2 regions of the Thermoanaerobacter uzonensis DSM 18761 genome follow, and region 1 is predicted to be linked to the other one. Evidence: riboswitches for the same ligand, from Rfam matches in the RefSeq annotation. Region 1 holds a riboswitch; the other holds the start of a gene.
The links. A riboswitch is a leader RNA that binds a small molecule or an ion and turns the genes downstream of it on or off. The one in region 1 is predicted to bind cobalamin.
Positions count from the first base shown of each region.

Region 2: it holds a riboswitch for cobalamin, as region 1 does, so the genes downstream of both, BUB32_RS10135 (ribonucleoside triphosphate reductase) here and BUB32_RS01540 (energy-coupling factor ABC transporter permease) in region 1, are expected to answer to the same signal.

Region 1 covers NZ_FQUR01000006.1:309,817-319,795, forward strand. Annotated here, with positions in the region: gene cobA (uroporphyrinogen-III C-methyltransferase) at 1-508, shown strand, start outside; gene hemB (porphobilinogen synthase) at 523-1,497, shown strand; partial or broken gene BUB32_RS13025 (precorrin-2 dehydrogenase/sirohydrochlorin ferrochelatase family protein) at 1,497-1,934, shown strand; gene hemL (glutamate-1-semialdehyde 2,1-aminomutase) at 2,058-3,374, shown strand; cobalamin riboswitch at 3,418-3,668, shown strand; gene BUB32_RS01540 (energy-coupling factor ABC transporter permease) at 3,791-4,534, shown strand; gene BUB32_RS01545 (energy-coupling factor ABC transporter substrate-binding protein) at 4,531-4,824, shown strand; gene cbiQ (cobalt ECF transporter T component CbiQ) at 4,811-5,578, shown strand; gene BUB32_RS01555 (energy-coupling factor ABC transporter ATP-binding protein) at 5,582-6,412, shown strand; gene BUB32_RS01560 (slipin family protein) at 6,443-7,216, opposite strand; gene BUB32_RS01565 (NfeD family protein) at 7,209-8,537, opposite strand; gene BUB32_RS01570 (YIP1 family protein) at 8,729-9,439, shown strand; gene BUB32_RS01575 (NADP-dependent isocitrate dehydrogenase) at 9,495-9,979, opposite strand, start outside.
Region 2 covers NZ_FQUR01000017.1:693-10,671, forward strand. Annotated here, with positions in the region: gene BUB32_RS10130 (anaerobic ribonucleoside-triphosphate reductase activating protein) at 1-130, opposite strand, end outside; gene BUB32_RS10135 (ribonucleoside triphosphate reductase) at 127-2,205, opposite strand; cobalamin riboswitch at 2,312-2,530, opposite strand; gene BUB32_RS10140 (Fur family transcriptional regulator) at 2,934-3,395, opposite strand; gene BUB32_RS10145 (DUF1847 domain-containing protein) at 3,509-4,111, opposite strand; gene tsaA (tRNA (N6-threonylcarbamoyladenosine(37)-N6)-methyltransferase TrmO) at 4,292-4,708, opposite strand; gene BUB32_RS10155 (ABC transporter ATP-binding protein) at 4,820-5,572, opposite strand; gene BUB32_RS10160 (FecCD family ABC transporter permease) at 5,569-6,630, opposite strand; gene BUB32_RS10165 (iron ABC transporter substrate-binding protein) at 6,696-7,838, opposite strand; gene BUB32_RS10170 (FAD-dependent oxidoreductase) at 8,086-9,426, opposite strand; gene hydE ([FeFe] hydrogenase H-cluster radical SAM maturase HydE) at 9,627-9,979, shown strand, end outside.

The DNA of each region.
Region 1 (9,979 bases):
AAATTTAAGTATTAAAGTAGTAGCAATAGGAAGTAAGACTGCGGAAGCTTTAGAAAATATTTTTATATATCCAGATATAATTCCTGAGGAATACACCTCATACTCTTTGGCAAATGCTCTTAAAAAACATGTTGAAGGGAAAAACATAGTGCTTTTGACTTCTCAGATAGGTGGGGATATATTGATGGAAAGCCTAGGAAATTGCGCTAACGTACAAAAAATTGTTGCATATAAAAATGAACCAAATTATGAAATAAAGGGAAAGCTTATAAGTGAACTCCGCAAAGGAATAGATATTGCTGTATTTACAAGTTCCTCTACTTTTAATTATATGCATCAATTAATAGGAGACGAAATAAATCTTCTAAAAAACTCTAAAATAGCTGCAATAGGACCTGTAACAAAGAAGGCTATAGATGATAAAGGATTTAATGTAGACATAATGCCAAGCGAATACACAACGGAAAAACTTATTGAAGAAATATTAAAAAACTATCAAAACCAATAGAAAGAGGAGATAAAATGGATTTGGTAAAAAGGCCAAGAAGGCTTAGGATAAACAGCATTTTAAGGGATATGATAAGAGAAACTTCTTTAGATGTAGGTGACCTTATATATCCTCTTTTTGTTGTGCCAGGAGATAATATAAAAGAAGAGATAGATTCAATGCCAGGTGTTTACCATTTTTCTATAGATTTGCTTATAGAAGAAGTTAAAGAAGTGCGTGACCTTGGAATTCCTGCTATTTTACTTTTTGGTGTGCCTTCATATAAAGATGAATTCGGGTCAGAGGCTTACAGCGAGGAAGGTATCGTTCAAAAAGCGGTGAGAGAAATAAAAGAAAAAGTGCCAGAAATTGTGGTAATAACAGATGTATGTATGTGTGGGTATACAACTCATGGACACTGTGGCATTGTTGAAAATGGCCAAGTTCTAAATGACAAAACAGTGGACTACATTGCTAAAATAGCCTTGTCCCATGTTGAGGCAGGGGCGGATATTGTAGCGCCTTCTGACATGATGGATGGAAGAGTAGCTGCCATAAGAAAGCTTTTAGATAGTAAAGGATTTGTAAATACACCTATTATGGCTTACAGTGCTAAATACGCTTCCTCTTTTTATGGACCTTTTAGAGAAGCAGCAGATTCTTTCCCACAATTTGGCGACAGAAAGTCTTATCAAATGGACTATGGAAATTCCAATGAAGCCTTAAGAGAAATAGCTCTTGACATTGAAGAAGGAGCAGATATTGTCATGGTAAAGCCGGCACTTTCTTATCTTGATATTATAAGGCGGGTAAAGGATAATTTCAACATTCCTATTGCTGCTTATAATGTAAGTGGAGAATATTCAATGGTAAAGGCGGCAGCTAAGATGGGTTGGATTGATGAAAAATCGGTAGTCTTAGAAATACTCACTTCAATTAAAAGGGCAGGGGCAGATATAGTTATAACCTACTTTGCAAAGGATGTTGCGAAATGGCTTATTACCCTGTAATGCTTAATGTAAAAAACAAAAAATGCCTTGTTGTAGGGGGTGGCAAAGTTGCTCTTAGAAAAATTTTATCTCTTGTTGAAGGAGAAGCTTTAGTTACTGCCATTTCTCCTTCTTTTGATGAAGGAATAATTGAGCTTGCAGCAAAAGAAAAAGTGGAACTTATAAGACGTGAGTATCAACAAGGGGATGTAAGGGGATTTTTTGTTGCGATTGCTGCTACAGATGATGAGAAGGTAAATAAACTTGTGGCGTCAGATGGAGAAAAATACAATGTGCTTGTAAATGTGGTTGATGATAAAGACCTTTCTTCTTTTATTGTACCTGCCATTGTAAAAAGGGGAGACCTAATTATTTCTATATCTACAAGTGGCAAAAGTCCACTTCTTTCGAGAATGATAAAAGAAAAATTGGAGTCAATTTTCAATGATGACTATGAAAAACTATTACAAAAACTATATCAGAAGAGGATGGAATTAAAGGAAAAAGATTTTGCTAAAGAAGAAAAAATGGCTATTTACAGAAAAATTATTAAAAAAAGCGGGCTGTTAAGAGGTGATTCTGTGAAAACTGATAAATCGCAAAAGCTTTTTGAAAAAGCTAAAAAACTTATGCCAGGTGGTGTTAATAGCCCTGTAAGAGCTTTTAAATCAGTAGGAGCTACTCCTGTTTTTATAAAAAAGGGACAAGGAAGTCATATTTGGGATGAAGATGGCAATGAATACATAGACTATGTTCTTTCATGGGGACCGCTAATACTTGGGCATTCACATCCACAGGTGGTAGAAGCTATTAAAAAACAAGCACAACTGGGTACCAGTTTTGGAGCCTGTACAGAGTTGGAAGTTAAGATGGCAGAAAAAATAATTGAGGCTGTTCCATCTATAGAAGTTGTCAGAATGGTGAATTCAGGCACAGAAGCCACTATGAGTGCTATAAGATTGGCAAGGGGATATACGGGCAGAGACATCATTGTAAAATTTGAAGGATGTTATCACGGACATTCTGACAGCCTGCTTATAAAAGCAGGGTCAGGTGCACTTACTTTTGGAATGCCTGATTCAAAGGGCGTAACAAACGAGATAGCAAAGGATACAATTATAGCTAGATATAATGATATCAAAATGGTAGAAGATATTTTTGAAATGTACGGTGAGAACATCGCCGCTGTAATTGTAGAGCCTATTGCAGGTAATATGGGTACAGTTTTACCTGAAGAGGGATTTTTAAAGGGATTGAGAGAGATTACTGCAAAGTATAAATCACTTTTAATTTTTGATGAAGTGATGACAGGTTTTAGAGTGTCTTATTCAGGGGCACAAGGGCTTTACAATATTATGCCTGATATTACTACGCTTGGTAAAATTATTGGTGGAGGTCTTCCTGTTGGTGCCTATGGAGGAAAGGAAGAGATTATGAGAATGATTTCTCCTGATGGACCGGTGTATCAAGCAGGGACTTTGTCTGGCAATCCTCTAGCAATGACAGCAGGCTTTGAGACTTTAAAAATATTATCTGAAACTTCCAATATTTATGAAGAGTTAGACAAGAAAGCAGAAAAATTGTGTAAGGGGCTAAAAGAAAGCATAGTTCAAAATGGAATTGATGTTACAATAAATAGAATAGGCAGCATGATGTGTATGTTTTTTACGAATGATGAAGTAAAAGACTATAACTCTGCTTTAAAATCAAACACTGTTGTGTATGCTGCATATTTTAGAGAAATGCTGAAAAGGGGTGTGTACCTGCCTCCTTCTCAATTTGAGACCTTCTTTTTATCAATGGCTCATACAGAGGAGGATATTGAAAAAACAATTGAGGCTAGTTTTGAAGTTGCAAAAATTATAAGTAAGCAATACAAGGACATTTCTATTCATTGACAACCTATTTATAAAATGATATCCTTTATTTAAAGGGAGAATTGAATAACATGCAAATACAGGTGCCCAATTTTGGAATCCAAATTGGGTTAAAAGGGAAGCAGGTGAAAATCCTGCACGGTCCCGCCACTGTGATGGTGAGCTCTTTACATTATGCCACTGTCTGTCACTCAGCGGAGCACGAATTTAACAAATTATATTTCGTATAAAAACATGCTCCGCTGAGTGACGGATGGGAAGGCGTAAAGAGCAATGAACCTAAGTCAGGAGACCTGCCTGTATTTGTGACACACTTACTCTACGGTCGATAGAGGGGGTGTTATAAAGGGATAAGTATGTGTTTTTTACCTCTTAACGCCGTTGGTAAGTTAAGAGGTTTTCTTTTTACTTAAATTTTACAAAAAGAGGTGTGTGTGATGAAAAGGTGGATGTTACTTGCAGCATTTGCGTTGCTTTTAATAGCTCCACAAATTGCCTATTCAATGCATATAATGGAAGGTTTTCTACCTCTTAAATGGTGTATAATATGGGATATAGCTTCTTTGCCTTTTGTGGTTATAGGACTTATAGCGATAAACAAAAAAGTAAAAGAGAATCCAAAACTTAAGATGCTTTTAGGTTTTGCAGGTGCTTTTGCATTTGTGCTTTCAGCACTTAAAATACCTTCAGTTACAGGAAGTTGTTCGCATCCAACCGGCGTAGGACTTGGAGCTATACTCTTTGGACCTTTTGCTATGAGCGTTTTAGGCCTTATAGTCCTTTTGTTTCAGGCATTACTTTTGGCCCATGGCGGCATAACGACTTTGGGCGCTAATACATTTTCCATGGCTATAGTAGGGCCAATTGCTTCCTATTATATATTTAAAGGGGTAAAAAAAGCAGGTGGTCCAAATTGGCTTGCAGTATTTTTAGCTGCCTCAATTGGGGATTTGCTTACATATGTAACTACCTCCTTCCAACTTGCTATTGCTTTCCCTGCTGAAGTAGGCGGCTTTACAGCCTCATTTTTAAAATTTATGGGGATATTTGCAGTGACACAGGTACCTTTGGCAATAAGTGAGGGGCTTTTAACTGTGCTCGTAATCAATATGCTAACTGCCTACAGTAAAGAAGAACTCATTGAACTTAAGGTTTTAGAGAAAGAAGGTAAGGCAATATGAAGGATAAAAAGTTTTTAATAAAGAATTTGATATTGGGCTTGTTGGTTATTTTACTGGTGGTGTTTCCCCTTGTTACTATTAAAAATGCTGAATTTGCTGGTGCAGATGACAGGGCGACAGAAGCTATTGCTCAGGTAGACAAAAATTACAAGCCATGGTTTAAACCAATTTGGGAGCCACCAAGTGGAGAAATTGAAAGCCTTTTGTTTGCCTTACAGGCTGCAATTGGTGCAGGCTTTTTGGGATATTATATAGGTGTTGCGAAGGGGAGAAAAAATGCTAATAGATAGTTATGCTTATACCAACAGGATGTACAATGTACATCCTGTTGAAAAACTTTTATTTGCTTTTTTGACTATGATTTTATGCTTTGAATTTGATGCCTATACAAATATTGCAGTAATTATTTTGGTATTTGTGATAACTGTATTTAAAGCGAAAATTCCAGCAAAAGTGTACATTAAGCTTATGTTAATTCCCTTTTCTTTTTTGATAATAAGCATAATAACACTTATTATAAATGTGATAGGGAATAAAAGTGCTGCATTAATAAGCTTTAATATTTTGGGGGTAACTTTAGGAATTACTGCACAAGGCATTAATACTGCTGTTATTTTATTCTTTAGAACTTTAGCAATAGTGTCTTGCTTGTATTTTCTTGTACTCACTACTCCTGTAGTTGACATTATAAATATCTTAAAGAAATTGAAAATTCCATCACTATTTTTAGAGTTACTTCAATTAATTTATAGGTTTATATTTGTTTTAACGCAAGCTGCTAATGAGATCTATATATCTCAAGATTCAAGGTTGGGATATGCCACATTAAAAAATGGCTACAGGTCTTTAGGACTTTTGATATCCTCTCTTTTTATTAAGTCCTACAAAAATTCAGAGGATTTATATGTGGCTTTAGAGGCAAGAGGTTATAATGGAGAGATAAAAGTCCTCAGTAAAGATTACAAATTTTGTTATAAAAATATAATATTTATTGTTTTGATAGAACTAATTTTAATAAGCGCATCAATGCTTTTAAGAAGGTGAACTATGAAAGAGCAGTTTATATTAGAAGCTATAAATATTACTTTTGAGTACAGCGACGGCACAAAAGCTTTGAATGAAGTAAATATGTCGATAGAGGAAGGTAAAAAGATTGCAGTTTTAGGTCCAAACGGTGCAGGCAAGACAACACTGTTTTTGCACTTCAATGGGATTTTGAAACCCAAATTAGGAAAAATATTATACAAAGGTGAAGAGATAAATTACAGTCATAGCGAACTTGTAAAACTTAGAAAAAACGTTGGTATTGTTTTTCAAAATCCTGACATACAACTTTTCTCTGCCAATGTATACCAAGAAATTTCTTTTGGCCCTATGAACTTAGGCTATTCAGAAAATATAGTAAAAGAGAAAGTTGAAAACGCCATGAAAGAAACGAGAATTATTGATTTAAAAGACAAGCCTACCCATTTTTTAAGCTATGGGCAGAAAAAAAGCGTTTCAATAGCTGATATTATAGTTATGGAGCCTGAAGTTATTATATTGGATGAGCCAACAGTTTATTTAGATCCTAAGCATGTTCAAGAGGTTATGGGTTTATTTGACAAATTGGTTGAAGAGGGAAAGACAATTATTTTATCAACTCATGATGTGGACTTTGCTTATTCATGGGCTGACTATATATATGTCATGAAAAATGGAAAAGTTGTTGCAAAAGGCGAGCCCACAGTTGTCTTTGCTAATGCAAAAGAACTTGATTGGAGTGATTTGAGAAAGCCTATGCTTTTAGAGATATATGAAATTTTAAAAGAAAAAGGAATTATAAACGGAAGTAATATACCAAAAAATATAGAGGAATTAAAGAAGTGTATAAAATAAAAAAGCTGCTGAAAACTCAGCAGCTTAAAGCTATTCATTTTTACTTTCTTTTTGTCCTTGAGGGAAAAATTGATGTAGAATATCCAAAGATAGAGGGAAAACTACGATATTTGACCTGTCATTAGCTATTTCTCTTAAAGTTTGAAGATACCTAAGTTGCAGAGAAACGGGTTGTGAGGCTATGATGCGAGCAGCTTCAGCAAGTTTTGCAGCTGCTTGATATTCTCCATCAGCGTTTATAATTTTAGCGCGGCGTTCTCTTTCTGCTTCTGCTTGTGCTGCCATGGCCCTTTGCATGCTTTGTGGTAGTTCTACATCCCTTATTTCTACAAGATTTACTTTTACTCCCCATGGCTCTGTTCCCTCATCTATAATCTCGCGGAGCCTTTTGTTTATTTCTTCTCTGTGAGATAATAATTCGTCTAAGTCAGACTGACCTAAAACGCTTCTTAGTGTAGTTTGTGCCAGCTGAGATGTTGCTCTTATGTGGTCCAAAACTTTTATAACAGCGTTGGCAGGGTCTATTACTCTGAAGTATACTACTGCATTTACTTTAACAGTAACGTTGTCTCTTGTAATTGCCTCTTGTGTTGGTACTTCCATTGTTATGACTCTCAAATCTACTTTTTGCATTCTCTCTATTATAGGAATCAAGAAAAATATTCCTGGCCCCCTTACACCTACGTAGCGTCCAAGACGAAAAATCACACCCCTTTCGTATTCCTGTACTATTCTAATGGATGCGGAAATTAAACTTATAAGGATTATTAATAAAGTGAATAGAAATGCAAAACTCTCAATCATTTTTTTTACTGCCTCCCTCTTTTATTTTTTCAACTTTAACTGTCAAACCCTCTACTGCTGTAATGACCACCTTTTCGCCTTTTGCAATATACTCTTTAGATTCTGCTTGCCACCTTTCTCCTTCTACTAAGACTATGCCATTTGGATTAATATCACTTACTGCAATACCTATTTCACCAATTAGACCTTCTACTCCTGTGACTACTTTTCTCTTTTGAGCTTTTATAACAGCAGCTAACAAGAAAGAAACAAAAACTGCCATGAAAAAGGCTGTTGCGAAAACTACTCCTTTGTTAATAGTGAGTCCCATTTGGTTTCCACTAAATAACATTAAAGAGCCAAGTACGAAGGAAGTTATACCGCCCACTGCTAAAATGCCATGGCTTACAACAAACGCTTCAGATGCCAAAAGCACAAGCCCTAATATGACAAGAAGCATTCCACTTAATTGAGCATTTAATGTTCCAAGTGTGTAAAGGCCTAAAAGTAAGCTTATTCCTCCTGCCACACCGGGAAAGATAGCACCAGGATGATAAAGCTCCAATACAATACCCAAGATACCAGCGCTCATGAGAAGATAAGCAATATTTGGATCGCTTATTGCAAAGAGAAATTTTTGAGCTGAAGACATTGGGAAGTATTTGATTGGACCATCAGTTTGCAAAGTTGTAGTTGTGCCGTCAAAATTTTTGACTGTAAGGCCGTTTATTTTTTTTAGAAGGTCGTTTAAATTAGTAGCTTTAAAATCGATTAAATGGGCATTTAATGCTTCTGTGTCAGTAAAAGATTTGCTTTCAATAACTGCCATTTCAGCATTTTTGGGGTCTCTCCCCCTGTTTTCTGCGATACTTCTTATCCAAGCAGCAGCGTCATGAGTGATTTTTTGCTTTTGTACATCTGATAAAGCAGTGTCGTCTTCCATTGACACAGGATGGGCAGCGCCTATTCTACTTCCAGGAGCCATTGCAGCGACATTTGCTGAAAGTGTTATGAAAGTACCAGCCGAACCCGCCCAAGCTCCTGCGGGGGAGACATATACTACAACAGGAATAGGAGAATTTAGTATTTTTGTGACGATTTTTTGAGTAGTAGAATACAAACCGCCAGGGGTAGAAAGTTCTATGACTATACAACTTGCACCATTTTTTTCTGCCGTTTCAAAGCCGCTTTCAACATAATCTGCAACAACAGGTACAATTGGACCATCAATGGATAGTACATAAACGGGGCTTTGGGGCGGAACTGCTTTTAAAGAAGAAAATGGCATGATAACAAAAATTAACAAGATTGTAAATAGTAAAATTTTCCTTAAATTAAACACTTTTTGTTCCCCCTTTAATAACATTTTAACATAACTGAAAAATTTTATATAGTATTTTATGTGATTGGCAGAATTTTTCTTGAAGGATTTTTTATAAAAATGTAGAATTTAATTTATATGTTTATTGATTTATATATTCGACAAAAAAGTCGAAAACCTTTTTTATTTTTAACCTAAGAGGAGGATATTTAATGGCGTTTTTTAAAGTTGAAACAGAAGAAGACATAAAAAATTTAAATTTTCTCGAAAGAATTTACGGAATTCTATTTAAACCTTCAATAACAATAAAAAATTTAATGTATCAGCCAAAACTAGTTTATCCTGCCATAGTGAAAATTGTTGGGATAGTATTTCTTTATATCTTACGTTATCCTGTATATGAAAGACATATACGTGAACTTTTAAAAATGAGGTTATCGCAACCAGATGCAGGATTTACGCCACAGGAAATAGATTTAGCTATTAAGTTAGCGCCAAAATCTGTAATAACTTCTACGCTTATAAATAATACACTTTCGTGGATTTTTATCGTGTTAGCTCTTTATGCTGTAATCAAATGGGTATTTAGAGGAAAAGCGGATGTAGCACAATTATTTTCAATTACTGGTTATGCCTATACTCCTGTTTTAATATATTTTCTAATATGCTTTATTGCATCCTTTTTTACAGGACAGCTTTTAGTGGATATGTCACCTGCATTGTTGTTTCCTTTGTTAAAAGGAACTACAATATATGGCTTTTTGAGAAGTATTGATCCCTTCATGGTGTGGCAGTTTGTTATAATAGCTATAGGAATAAAAATGTCAAGTGGAATAAAGAAGAGCGATGTTTATTGGGTTACAGCTTTTGCGTTTCTTGTGACAGTGTTTGTGAATATTGATTATTATAAACTGCTGGACTAAAAATCAAACAAAGGGGACGGTTCCTTTTGTCTGAGGACCGTCCCTTTTTACGTATTTACAGCATCTCTTCTAAAGTTTTTTTAATTTCAATGAGGAAAATTTCTGTGTTTACAACAGTTTTATTTGGCAAGTCAGATAAAGCGGCTAAGTCTTTTGTCATTATCCCTTTTTCAATTGTCTTTAAGGATGCTTTTTCAAGCTTATCTGCAAAATCAACAAGGTCTTTTATTCCGTCAAGTTCTCCTCTTTTTTTCAAAGCGCCTGTCCATGCAAAAATTGTAGCAATAGAGTTAGTAGAAGTTTCTTCACCTTTAAGGTATTTATAATAATGCCTTGTAACTGTTCCATGAGCCGCTTCAAATTCGTATTTCCCATCAGGAGAGACTAATACCGATGTCATCATGGCGAGGCTTCCAAATGCTGTTGCTACCATATCTGACATTACATCGCCGTCATAATTTTTGCATGCCCAAATCATTCCGCCTTCAGACCTTACAATTCGAGCTACGGCATCGTCAATAAGGGTATAGAAATATTCAA
Region 2 (9,979 bases), on a different contig from region 1:
CTTCCCTTATTTGAATTAAATAAGAGTTATGGCAGTAAGGACACTTAAAATTGCAGCCACTTACAAAAACAGTGGCTGCAATTTTTCCTGGGAAATCAGAAAAAGAAACAGGCATAAAATCGTACATCATATAACAAATTCCTTTCTGTCCTTAAACTCTTTTTTCTTCCCTTCATTCCAATTCTTTACTGGCCTATAATATCCAACTACGCGGCTGTAAACCTCACATTCTTTCCCACAGTAAGGACATTCAAAATGTTCCCCAGAAATATACCCATGGTCTTCACAGATTGAAAAAGTTGGAGTTATAGTGTAATAAGGAATTCTATAATTATAAGCTATTTTTTTGACTAGAGCTTTGCAGGTAGTAACATCATTTATACTCTCTCCAATAAATCCGTGAAATACTGTACCTCCTGTGTATTTTGTTTGTAACTCTTCTTGTAAGTCTAAAGCAGTAAATATATCTTCCGTAAAGTCTACAGGAAGCTGTGTTGAATTTGTATAGTAAGGCACATCGCTACCTGCAGTTATTATATCGGGGAATAATTCTTTATCTTTTTTAGCCAATCTATAGGAAGCTCCTTCTGCAGGGGAGGCTTCTAAATTATACATGAAATTAGATTCTAATTGATATTGTTCTAATTTATGCCTCATAAAATCTAATACTTCAAGTGCAAATTTCCTTCCCTCTTCACTGACTATGCTCATTCCTATGAAATTTAATAGTGCTTCATTCATTCCAATGAGTCCTATCGTGTTAAAATGATTTTGCCAGTAAAATCCAAATCTCTTTTTTATATCTCTTAAGTAAAATTTTGAATAAGGATACAATCCCATTTCAGTCATCTTCTCTAAAATTTCTCTTTTTATTTCAAGGCTTGTTTTTGCAATATCCATAAGTTTTTCTAACCTTTGGAAAAACTCTCCTTTTGATTTGGATAAATATCCAATTCTTGGCATATTTATTGTTACAACTCCTATTGATCCTGTAAGAGGATTCGCTCCAAAAAGCCCTCCCCCACGCTTTCTTAATTCTCTGTTGTCCAACCTCAACCGACAGCACATACTACGCACATCATTTGGATCTAAATCACTATTTACAAAATTACTAAAATAGGGTAAACCATACTTCGCAGTCATTTCCATTATTTTATTTATGACAGAACTATCCCAGTCAAAATTTTTAGTTATATTATAAGTTGGTATTGGAAAAGTAAATATCCTGCCACTGGCATCTCCTTCCATCATAACTTCTGCAAATGCTATATTTAACATGTCCATTTCTTTTTGAAATTCTTTATACGTTTTATCCATCAATTGACCGCCAATTATAACAGGTTCATCTGTCATAATCTCCGGTACCACAAGATCCATAGTTATGTTTGTAAAAGGAGTTTGAAATCCCACTCTAGTTGGAACATTTATGTTAAATATAAACTCCTGTAAAGCCTGTTTGACCTCTTTGTAAGAAAGATTATCGTAATATATAAAAGGTGCTAAATAGGTATCAAAATTAGAAAAAGCTTGTGCACCGGCTGCTTCCCCTTGAAGTGTATAGAAAAAATTTACAATCTGTCCAAGAGCGGACCTAAAGTGCTTTGGAGGTTTGCTTTGAACTTTCCCCTCTACCCCTGTAAATCCAGAAAGCAGTAAATCCCTTAAATCCCATCCACAGCAATACACAGATAAAAGGCCTAAGTCATGAATGTGCAAATCTCCATTTACATGGGCATCTCTAACTTCTGGAGGATATATTTTGTTTAACCAGTAATGAGCTGTTATCGTACTGGAGATATGATTATTTAAACCTTGAAGTGAATAACTCATATTGCTATTTTCATTAACTCTCCAATCTTGTTTCCCTATGTATTCATCCACCATTTTTTCAATGTCCATAAACATTTTTTTAAATTCTCTTATCTCTTGATGCTGTTTTCTGTACAAAATATAGGCCTTTGCCGCTTTAGCATGACCATGCTTTATTAAGTATTGCTCTACAATATCTTGAATCTGCTCTACACTGGCTATTCCTTCTAAATTATTTTCTACGTACTCTGTTACTTCATCTGCTATTTCAAGGGCATCTTTGTATTCCCCTTCTTCCACTGCCTTAAAAGCTTTGTATATAGCATTTACAATCTTTATCTTATCAAACTCAACTTCCCTTCCATCTCTTTTTATAACCTTCATAGCAATTTTCATGATTTTAAACCTCCATTCTTTTGTAAAAATAATTAACCCCCTTAACTTCTACGTCAAGTTAAGAGGTGTACAAAAGTACCTCACCTCCTCTATCAACCGTAGAGCAAGTGTAATACAAATACAGGCAGGTCTCCTGACTTAGGTTCATCACTCTTTACGCCTTCCCACCTTTCAAACATCGGGGACAGTTCCTTTTGTTTGAGCAGACAGTGGCATATTGTAAAGAGCTCACCATCACAGTGGCGGGACCGTGCAGGATTCTCACCTGCTTCCCTTTTAACCCAATTCCCCTTTGAAATTGGGCACCTGTATCTGTGTATATTCTATTTTGCACAAAATCTAGTATATTATTTATTAATACCATCAATATATAGTATACCACTGCTTTCTTGCATTGTCAATATAAAAAATAAAATAGGCAATTATTTTTGCCCATTTCAAACTGTAGACAAACTTTCGTAAAGGAGATATTTTGCAATCGATGCGACTTGTTACAAAGCGGCAACAAAACTTAGCAAGACCGAGGGTGGAGGCAGGGCCGAAGCCACGGATGGCGAAGGCGGGCACCTTAAGGCATGGATGCCGATTGTGCCCGGTACCCTGCCGGAGCTCGAAGGTCGAGCGTTAGTTTTGTCGCTTTTGAACATCGGAGCGACGATGCAAAATATCTCCTTCGAATATTTCTTAACTTTATCAACAAACTGAAATAGACAATTTTTTTGCCTATTTTAAATCATTTTTACAGTCCTTTTACAATTACTGCATATTCCATAAAAATTCAATTCTCCATAATATACTTCAAAGCCATATTTTTTATCTATCATTTTTATATACTTTACCAAATCTGGACTGTAATATTCGTCTATATTACCACAATATTTGCAAATTAAATGAGCGTGAATCTTTTTTTTGTTAAACATTTTAAGTTCATAGTATTTTTTGTTTCCTATTATATTTTCTGATAATATTCCCTTGCCTACCAAAATTCTTAAATTCCTATAAAGAGTTGCTACACCATAATGGGACCATTCTTTCCTAACTTCCTCAAGGAGTGTATCAAAATCAAAATGAATATTAGGGCTCTTCAAAAATACCTCTATCAAAATTTGGCGTTTCTCAGTTATCTTTAAGCCATTTGCTTTCAATGTTTTTATTATTAATGACATCAAATCGTTTTTGTTTTTATCCATCATAGACCACCATATTTTTAACATATGTTCAATTCAAATATACACCTTTTATTGACATATGTCAATAAAAAAAGAGGCTTCATACAAAAAGCCTGATGCCTCTTTCCACTAAATTACACATTAACAGCTTCTAATCCTTTTACAGGACAATGAGCGTATTTTCTGTCCTTTGCCACCAGTGTTGTAACTAGTCCTTTAGAATATTTATTAAAAAGTATATCATGGCCTACGCAAAGACCTATTACTACATTGAGTTCTGTGTTTTCTTGGTTCATTATCTCTGCCTGTGTTATAGGATTGCAAGTAGCAACAAATCCCTCTTTATCTTTTTGAATGTCTATATCTTCTATATCAATAGAACCGACTTTACAACAAACAGGAACAATTTTTAAATCATACTGTTCTAATAATTTTACAAATTGTTTCGCCTCTTTACTCGTAGAATAACAAAATGCAACGCCAATATTTTTAAATCCCATCTGCTTAATAAACTCTATTATTTCTTCAGCTCTACTTCTCAACTCTCCATTTTTCTTTTTAGGAAGAGTATTGGCAAAGTTCATTATTTTATGAACCATTTCATCTTGTTTATATATTGCTACTGATTGTTCTACTATATCCCTTCTTTCAACGGTAGGACAATTTTTGGGAAAATTAGTCTCTCCTTTAGCACAAGGCTTTTTTGGACATACTCCACAAGTATATATTGATTTCATTTAATTCACCTCTTGTATACTGTATACAATATTCGCTAAAAAAATTATAGCATATCCCTCTCCCCTGTGCAAGGGGGTTATTCTTCAAAGCAATCTCTACAGACCTTTTTCCCTTCCTTAAATCTTATCTCATTCTCCACAACATATTGCTACATATTTCACATTATATTAAAGTGTATATTACAATGTATCCTCTGGACCTTCTATGCTGTCAAGTTCATAAACATAAGGCTTTATATCTAGTATAGGACTTCCATCTAAGGCATCCACACCTTTTACATAAAGTTTATTACCTTCCACCTTTACAAGGTCTGCCACACAAAAGGCTATAGGATTGGGTCTATTAGGCGAACGCGTAGCAAAAACTCCCTTTATCTCCGGTCCCCACGGAGTAGCTGTTTTTATCACGTCTCTTCTCCCTAAATGGCACCAGTAAAGAACTATTATGTGCTTCTTCTCTTCTATATTTTGAATTCCTTCCTGAAACTCAGGATATATTTCCAGTATAGCTTCCTCATTCATAACCCTTCCTTGATGAGGAGCTTCCCCTTTTCTTTTATAAGGACTGTGTATCACACCTATAGATATCAATTCCACGTCAATTACCCCTTCCTTTCTGTTAAAGTAGAATAAAAATTCAGACGGGAGGGACAGTTCCTCCTGTCTGAAAACTCAGACGGAAGGAACCGTCCCCCTTGTCTTAAGCTGTTAAAGTGGAATGACAACGGGTACTCCTCGGCAGGTTTCTACTGCAACAGGAATCCCATATACAGCCTCTATGTTTTCTTCAGTCATAACTTCCATTCCACCATAGGTAAAAATGGTATTGTCTTTTAAAAGCAAAAATTTATCTGAAAATCTCAAAGCCAAATTCAAATCGTGAATTATTACAATTGCGGCGATATTCTGCTCTTTTACAGTATCTTTTATAATTTTTAAAACCTCAATCTGGTTTTTTAAATCCAAATTATTCGTAGGCTCATCTAATAGCATAACAACTGGTTGCTGCGCCAAAGCCCGCGCTATAACCACTTTTTGCAATTCTCCACCGCTTAACTCATTTAAGTATCTCAAAGCAAGTTTTTCTAAATCAAACTTTTTTAAAACCTCATTTACAATTTTTATGTCCTTTTCAGTAATGTCCCACTTTATATAGGGCTTTCTCCCCAAAAGCACAGCATCAAATACTGTAAACCGAGCATTTTCATTTTTTTGAGAGACATATCCAATTTTCTTTGCGATTTCCACTCTGCTGAGTTTTGAAACCTCGTATTTTTCAATATATATGGTGCCTTTGTGGGGCTTCAAAATCCTGTTTATACACTTTAAAAGAGTAGACTTCCCAGCTCCATTATTCCCCAAAATAGACAAAACTTCTCCTCTTCCAAGATGAAATTTTACATTTCTTAACACAGGAACGCTGGTGTAACTAAATTCTATACCATCTATGTTTAAAATCACCTTCTATACCCCCTAGAAAGTACATACAGGAAAACCGGGGCACCTAAAAAGGAAGTGATAGCTCCAACGGGCAGAACTATCGGAGATATTATTGTCCTGCCCAGAGTATCTGAAGCAAGAAGTATCAGTGCACCTATTGCAGAAGACGCAGGAATTAAAAACCTGTGGTCTCCTCCAATTAATCTTCTCATTATGTGAGGTCCAACAAGTCCAATAAAGCCTATTATGCCTACAAAAGATGTAATCACTGCAGCAACAAGAGAAGACATAAACATGCCATAAAGCCTTATCTTCTCAACTTCTACGCCTAACCCCTTTGCCGTCTCCTCTCCGCTGTCTAAAGCATTGTAATTCCATCGGTTTAACATAAAATATACAAGTGAAATCCCTACCACAACAGACATTATAGTTAAATCTCTCCAGGAAGCCCTTCCCAAATCGCCAAAAGTCCAGAAAACTATTGAAGCAACTTTTACATCATCTGCAAAGTACTGCAAAATCATTGTAATAGCAGAAAATAAGGACCCAAGTGCAACGCCAGCGAGGACCATCGCTTCAGGTGTAACTCTAAAATTTTTCGCCAGAATAAGCACAACTAGAGTGGAACCCATAGACCCCAAAAAAGCAAAGATGACCACAAGATAGGGGTTGTTTATTATTACAGAATCAGGATTTGTAGTGCTTCCTGCCCCAAATAAGATAATGGCAACTGCCGCTCCAAAAGCTGCACCCTGTGATATGCCTAAAGTAAAAGGTGACGCCAAGGGATTTCTTAATATGCTTTGCGTAACACACCCAGCTACAGAAAGACCTATTCCAGCCACCATCGCCGACAAAACCCTTGGCATCCTTATATTCCACACAATTATCCTGAATCTTTCTTCCCCTTGTCCTACCAAAGTTTTTACCACATCCTTCACACTAAGTCCTGCAGAGCCAGCATTTATGGCATATAAAGCAAGGAGAAAAATTACTAATATGGTAAGAAGTATTATCCATATTTTTCTTCTTATATAACGATTGTAACTTTCAGGTACCGCCTCTAATATCAACTTCAAGACTTCATCCCCTCATCTTTATAATTCCCCCACACAACGTGGGGGAATTTATCTTTGATTATACCCTAAAATTTAATTTTTTCAAAACCGCCATATACTTCTTTCATCTTATCATATAGAATTTTCCCTTTATCTCCAAAAAACTTGCTATATATTTCTGTAGCTTTATTCACAGGATCTATATCGCTAAATTTCTCCGGGTATAATACCTTACCAACCCAATAAGCATCAACCAAAGCAGTATCTATGTTTGTATTGTATTGATTGTAAGGAAGAATTCCATATATGTTGTCGCTTTTAAAAGCCTTTAAGCTTTTATAAAAATCGGGATTTTTCTGATAATCTTGCTTGACCAAATCAAGATTTCCCTCATCAATGAAGATTATATCTGGATTCCAAGCCAATAACTTCTCTTTTTCTATCATTACACTACCTTTTTGCCCTAAAGTATCAGCTACATTTTTAGCATTAACCGCCATAAAAGGGGGATAATTTCCTTGGGTGCTTTCTACACCGTGACCGCCTTTAAATCCTAACGCCCCTACATAAACTGTTGGTTTTTTATCATCAGGAATATCTTTAGTTCTGTCCTGCAAATCCTTTTGTACTCCCTTTATATAATCAACCAGCTCTCTTGCTCTATCCTCTTTCCCTAAAACTTTGCCTATGATCTCTAGGGATGTATATACATCTTCTTCAAAAGTTCCTAATTTGCCATAACTTAAAACAATCACCGGAATGCCTGTTTTTGCTTGTAAGTCATCGGCTTTTGATTTATCCAGCAAAGAAATGACAAAAATTACATCGGGACTTACCTGTACCAACTTTTCCGCATCCGGTGTAGAATCAGGACCTCCCTGCCCAATGGTGGGAAGCTTCGCAAACTCTTCCTGGAAAAGCATATTGTAGGTTCTACCGTTAGCCAATTTTTTGTCTATGTTTTCAACCCCTGCAATTCTGTCAATACCATCAACATAAGTCACAAGCCTTAAAGCTCCAGGACCAATAGCAACTACTTTATGTACAGGAGTCTTTATCTCTACCTGTCTTCCGATTAAATCTGTAACTGTAATTGTTTGAACTGTTTCATTGGAAATTTGGGAAGTTTGAAATTGATTTTGTGAAGCTTTACTACAAGCTGTCAAAGAAATGATAATCACTAACAAAATAGTAACTATCCACTTAAATTTTTTTAATTGTTTTGGCATTAATTATCCCTCCATTAATAAATTTTTATTATTATCAGCCCATGTATAAAGTATACAAGTACATAATGTGGTGTTTGTTGACAAAAGCAAAAATTTTTAAATACCCTATTTTCAAAATTTTGTCTACAGCCTGCAAGTAGCACAACGTGGTGTTACTTTTTTAAAAATTATAACACGAAAAAAGAAAGAAAACAATAGTGATAAAAAAACAGGCCAAATTTGGCCTGTTTTTTCATTCTTAAAATTCTCATATTTTTGACATAGCATCTAAAGCCGCTGAATTTATTGGGTATGACACAGGAGAAGATGTGAGTAATGGATGTGTCGCCACTTGGAAGGTATTTAATTCTGACGCTGTTGTTCCTTTTTGTATCGCAAGACTTAAAATATTTATCATTTCACCAACATTTTCTCCACCTGCTATTTGAGCTCCTAATATAACTCCAGAATATCTAGAAAAAATCAATTTTATCTTCACACTTTTCGTATTAGGCAAAGTTCCAGGATGCTTGTCCATTGTGCTAAATTCTCCGATTACTATATCAAACCCTTCAGCTTTAGCTTGCGTTTCTGTAAGACCTGCAGCAGCAAAAACAGTATTGTATATCTTTGTAGAAAAAGCACTTATTGTGCCTTTATTTTCCCTAACCAATCTTAGTTGAAATACATTTACACCTGCAATTTTTGCTTCATTAGCAGCAATAGAGGCAAGAAGTATAGGTACATTCTTTCTTGTGAAAAAGCATTTCTTTTCTGCACAGTCACCAACAGCAAATATGTCTGGATCATTAGTTCTCATGTATTCATCAACTGTTATTGCTCCTTTTTCATTAAGTTTTATACCTGCAGCTTCAGCTAACTTAGTATTTGGTTTTACGCCCATAGCTAATATGACAACATCAGCTTTTATTTTTTCACCTGTATGCAGTTCTACTTCTTTTACTTTTGTATCCCCTATAAGTTTTGTAACTTTTGTATTTGTTTTTATTGTTATACCATGTTCTTTTAATGTAGCTTCTGCCATATCACTGTATTCAGGGTCAAAGGCTTGCCACAAAAGCTTGTCAGCAACCTCAATTATTGTTACATTTTTGCCAAGAAGTTGCACCTGCTCTGCCATTTCAACACCAATAAATCCGCCTCCAATTACTACAACGTCCTGAGCCTCGTTAATCTTTTGCTGAACAAATTTTAAGTATTCTTCGTCTTTTTTTATTGTAAATACATTTTCTAAGTCATGCCCTGGTATAAAAGTAGGAACTATTGGCAAAGAGCCTGTCGCTAAAATTAGTTTTTTGTAGGAAATTTCTCCACTCTTTTTAGCATTAACTTTTTTGTTTTCCCTATCAATTGAAAGAACTTCATCTATTATTACATCAATACCAGCATTGGTAAGCATTGCATCTGGTATAACATTTTTAGACGTGTCTTTTAATGTTCCAAAAATGTATGGAATACCGCAAGGAACCATTACCCGCTCTCCCATTCTTACAACAGTAACTTTCTTATCTTTGTAAGTTTTTTTAGCAGATAAAGCTGCTAAAATTCCACCCGCACTTCCTCCAATGACCAAAACATCAGTTTCCATCACTTCTATTACCTCCTATATTTTGCATTTTGCTAGATACTACCCCCTACCCTGTAGGGTACCTCTACGTAAATTATAGGATTATAATAAACTTATGTCAATAAAATATCAAAAATTTGTTAAGAAAATAGTTTAACAATTTTATTGATTTTTTATTAACAATTGTTTTATACTAATTAGGGAAAGAGAGAGTGATATTCATGATAAAAGAAAAAGATATTGAGGAATTAATTGAAAAATTAGAAGCACATCACAACATTGATAAAGAAGAACTTGTGACACTTTTAGCTTTAGAAGATCCTTCCAAGATTTATCAAGCTGCGGATAGAGTTAGAAAAAAATATGTAGGAGATGAAGTACATTTAAGAGGTCTTATAGAATTCAGTAACTACTGCAGCAATACTTGTTTTTATTGTGGCCTTCGAGGTCCTAACAGGACAATTAAACGATACAGAATGGAACCCGAGGAAATCTTACAATGTGTAAAATATGGAGCGTCAGTTGGACTAAAAACAATAGTCCTTCAAAGCGGCGAGGATAAATATTTTAAAAT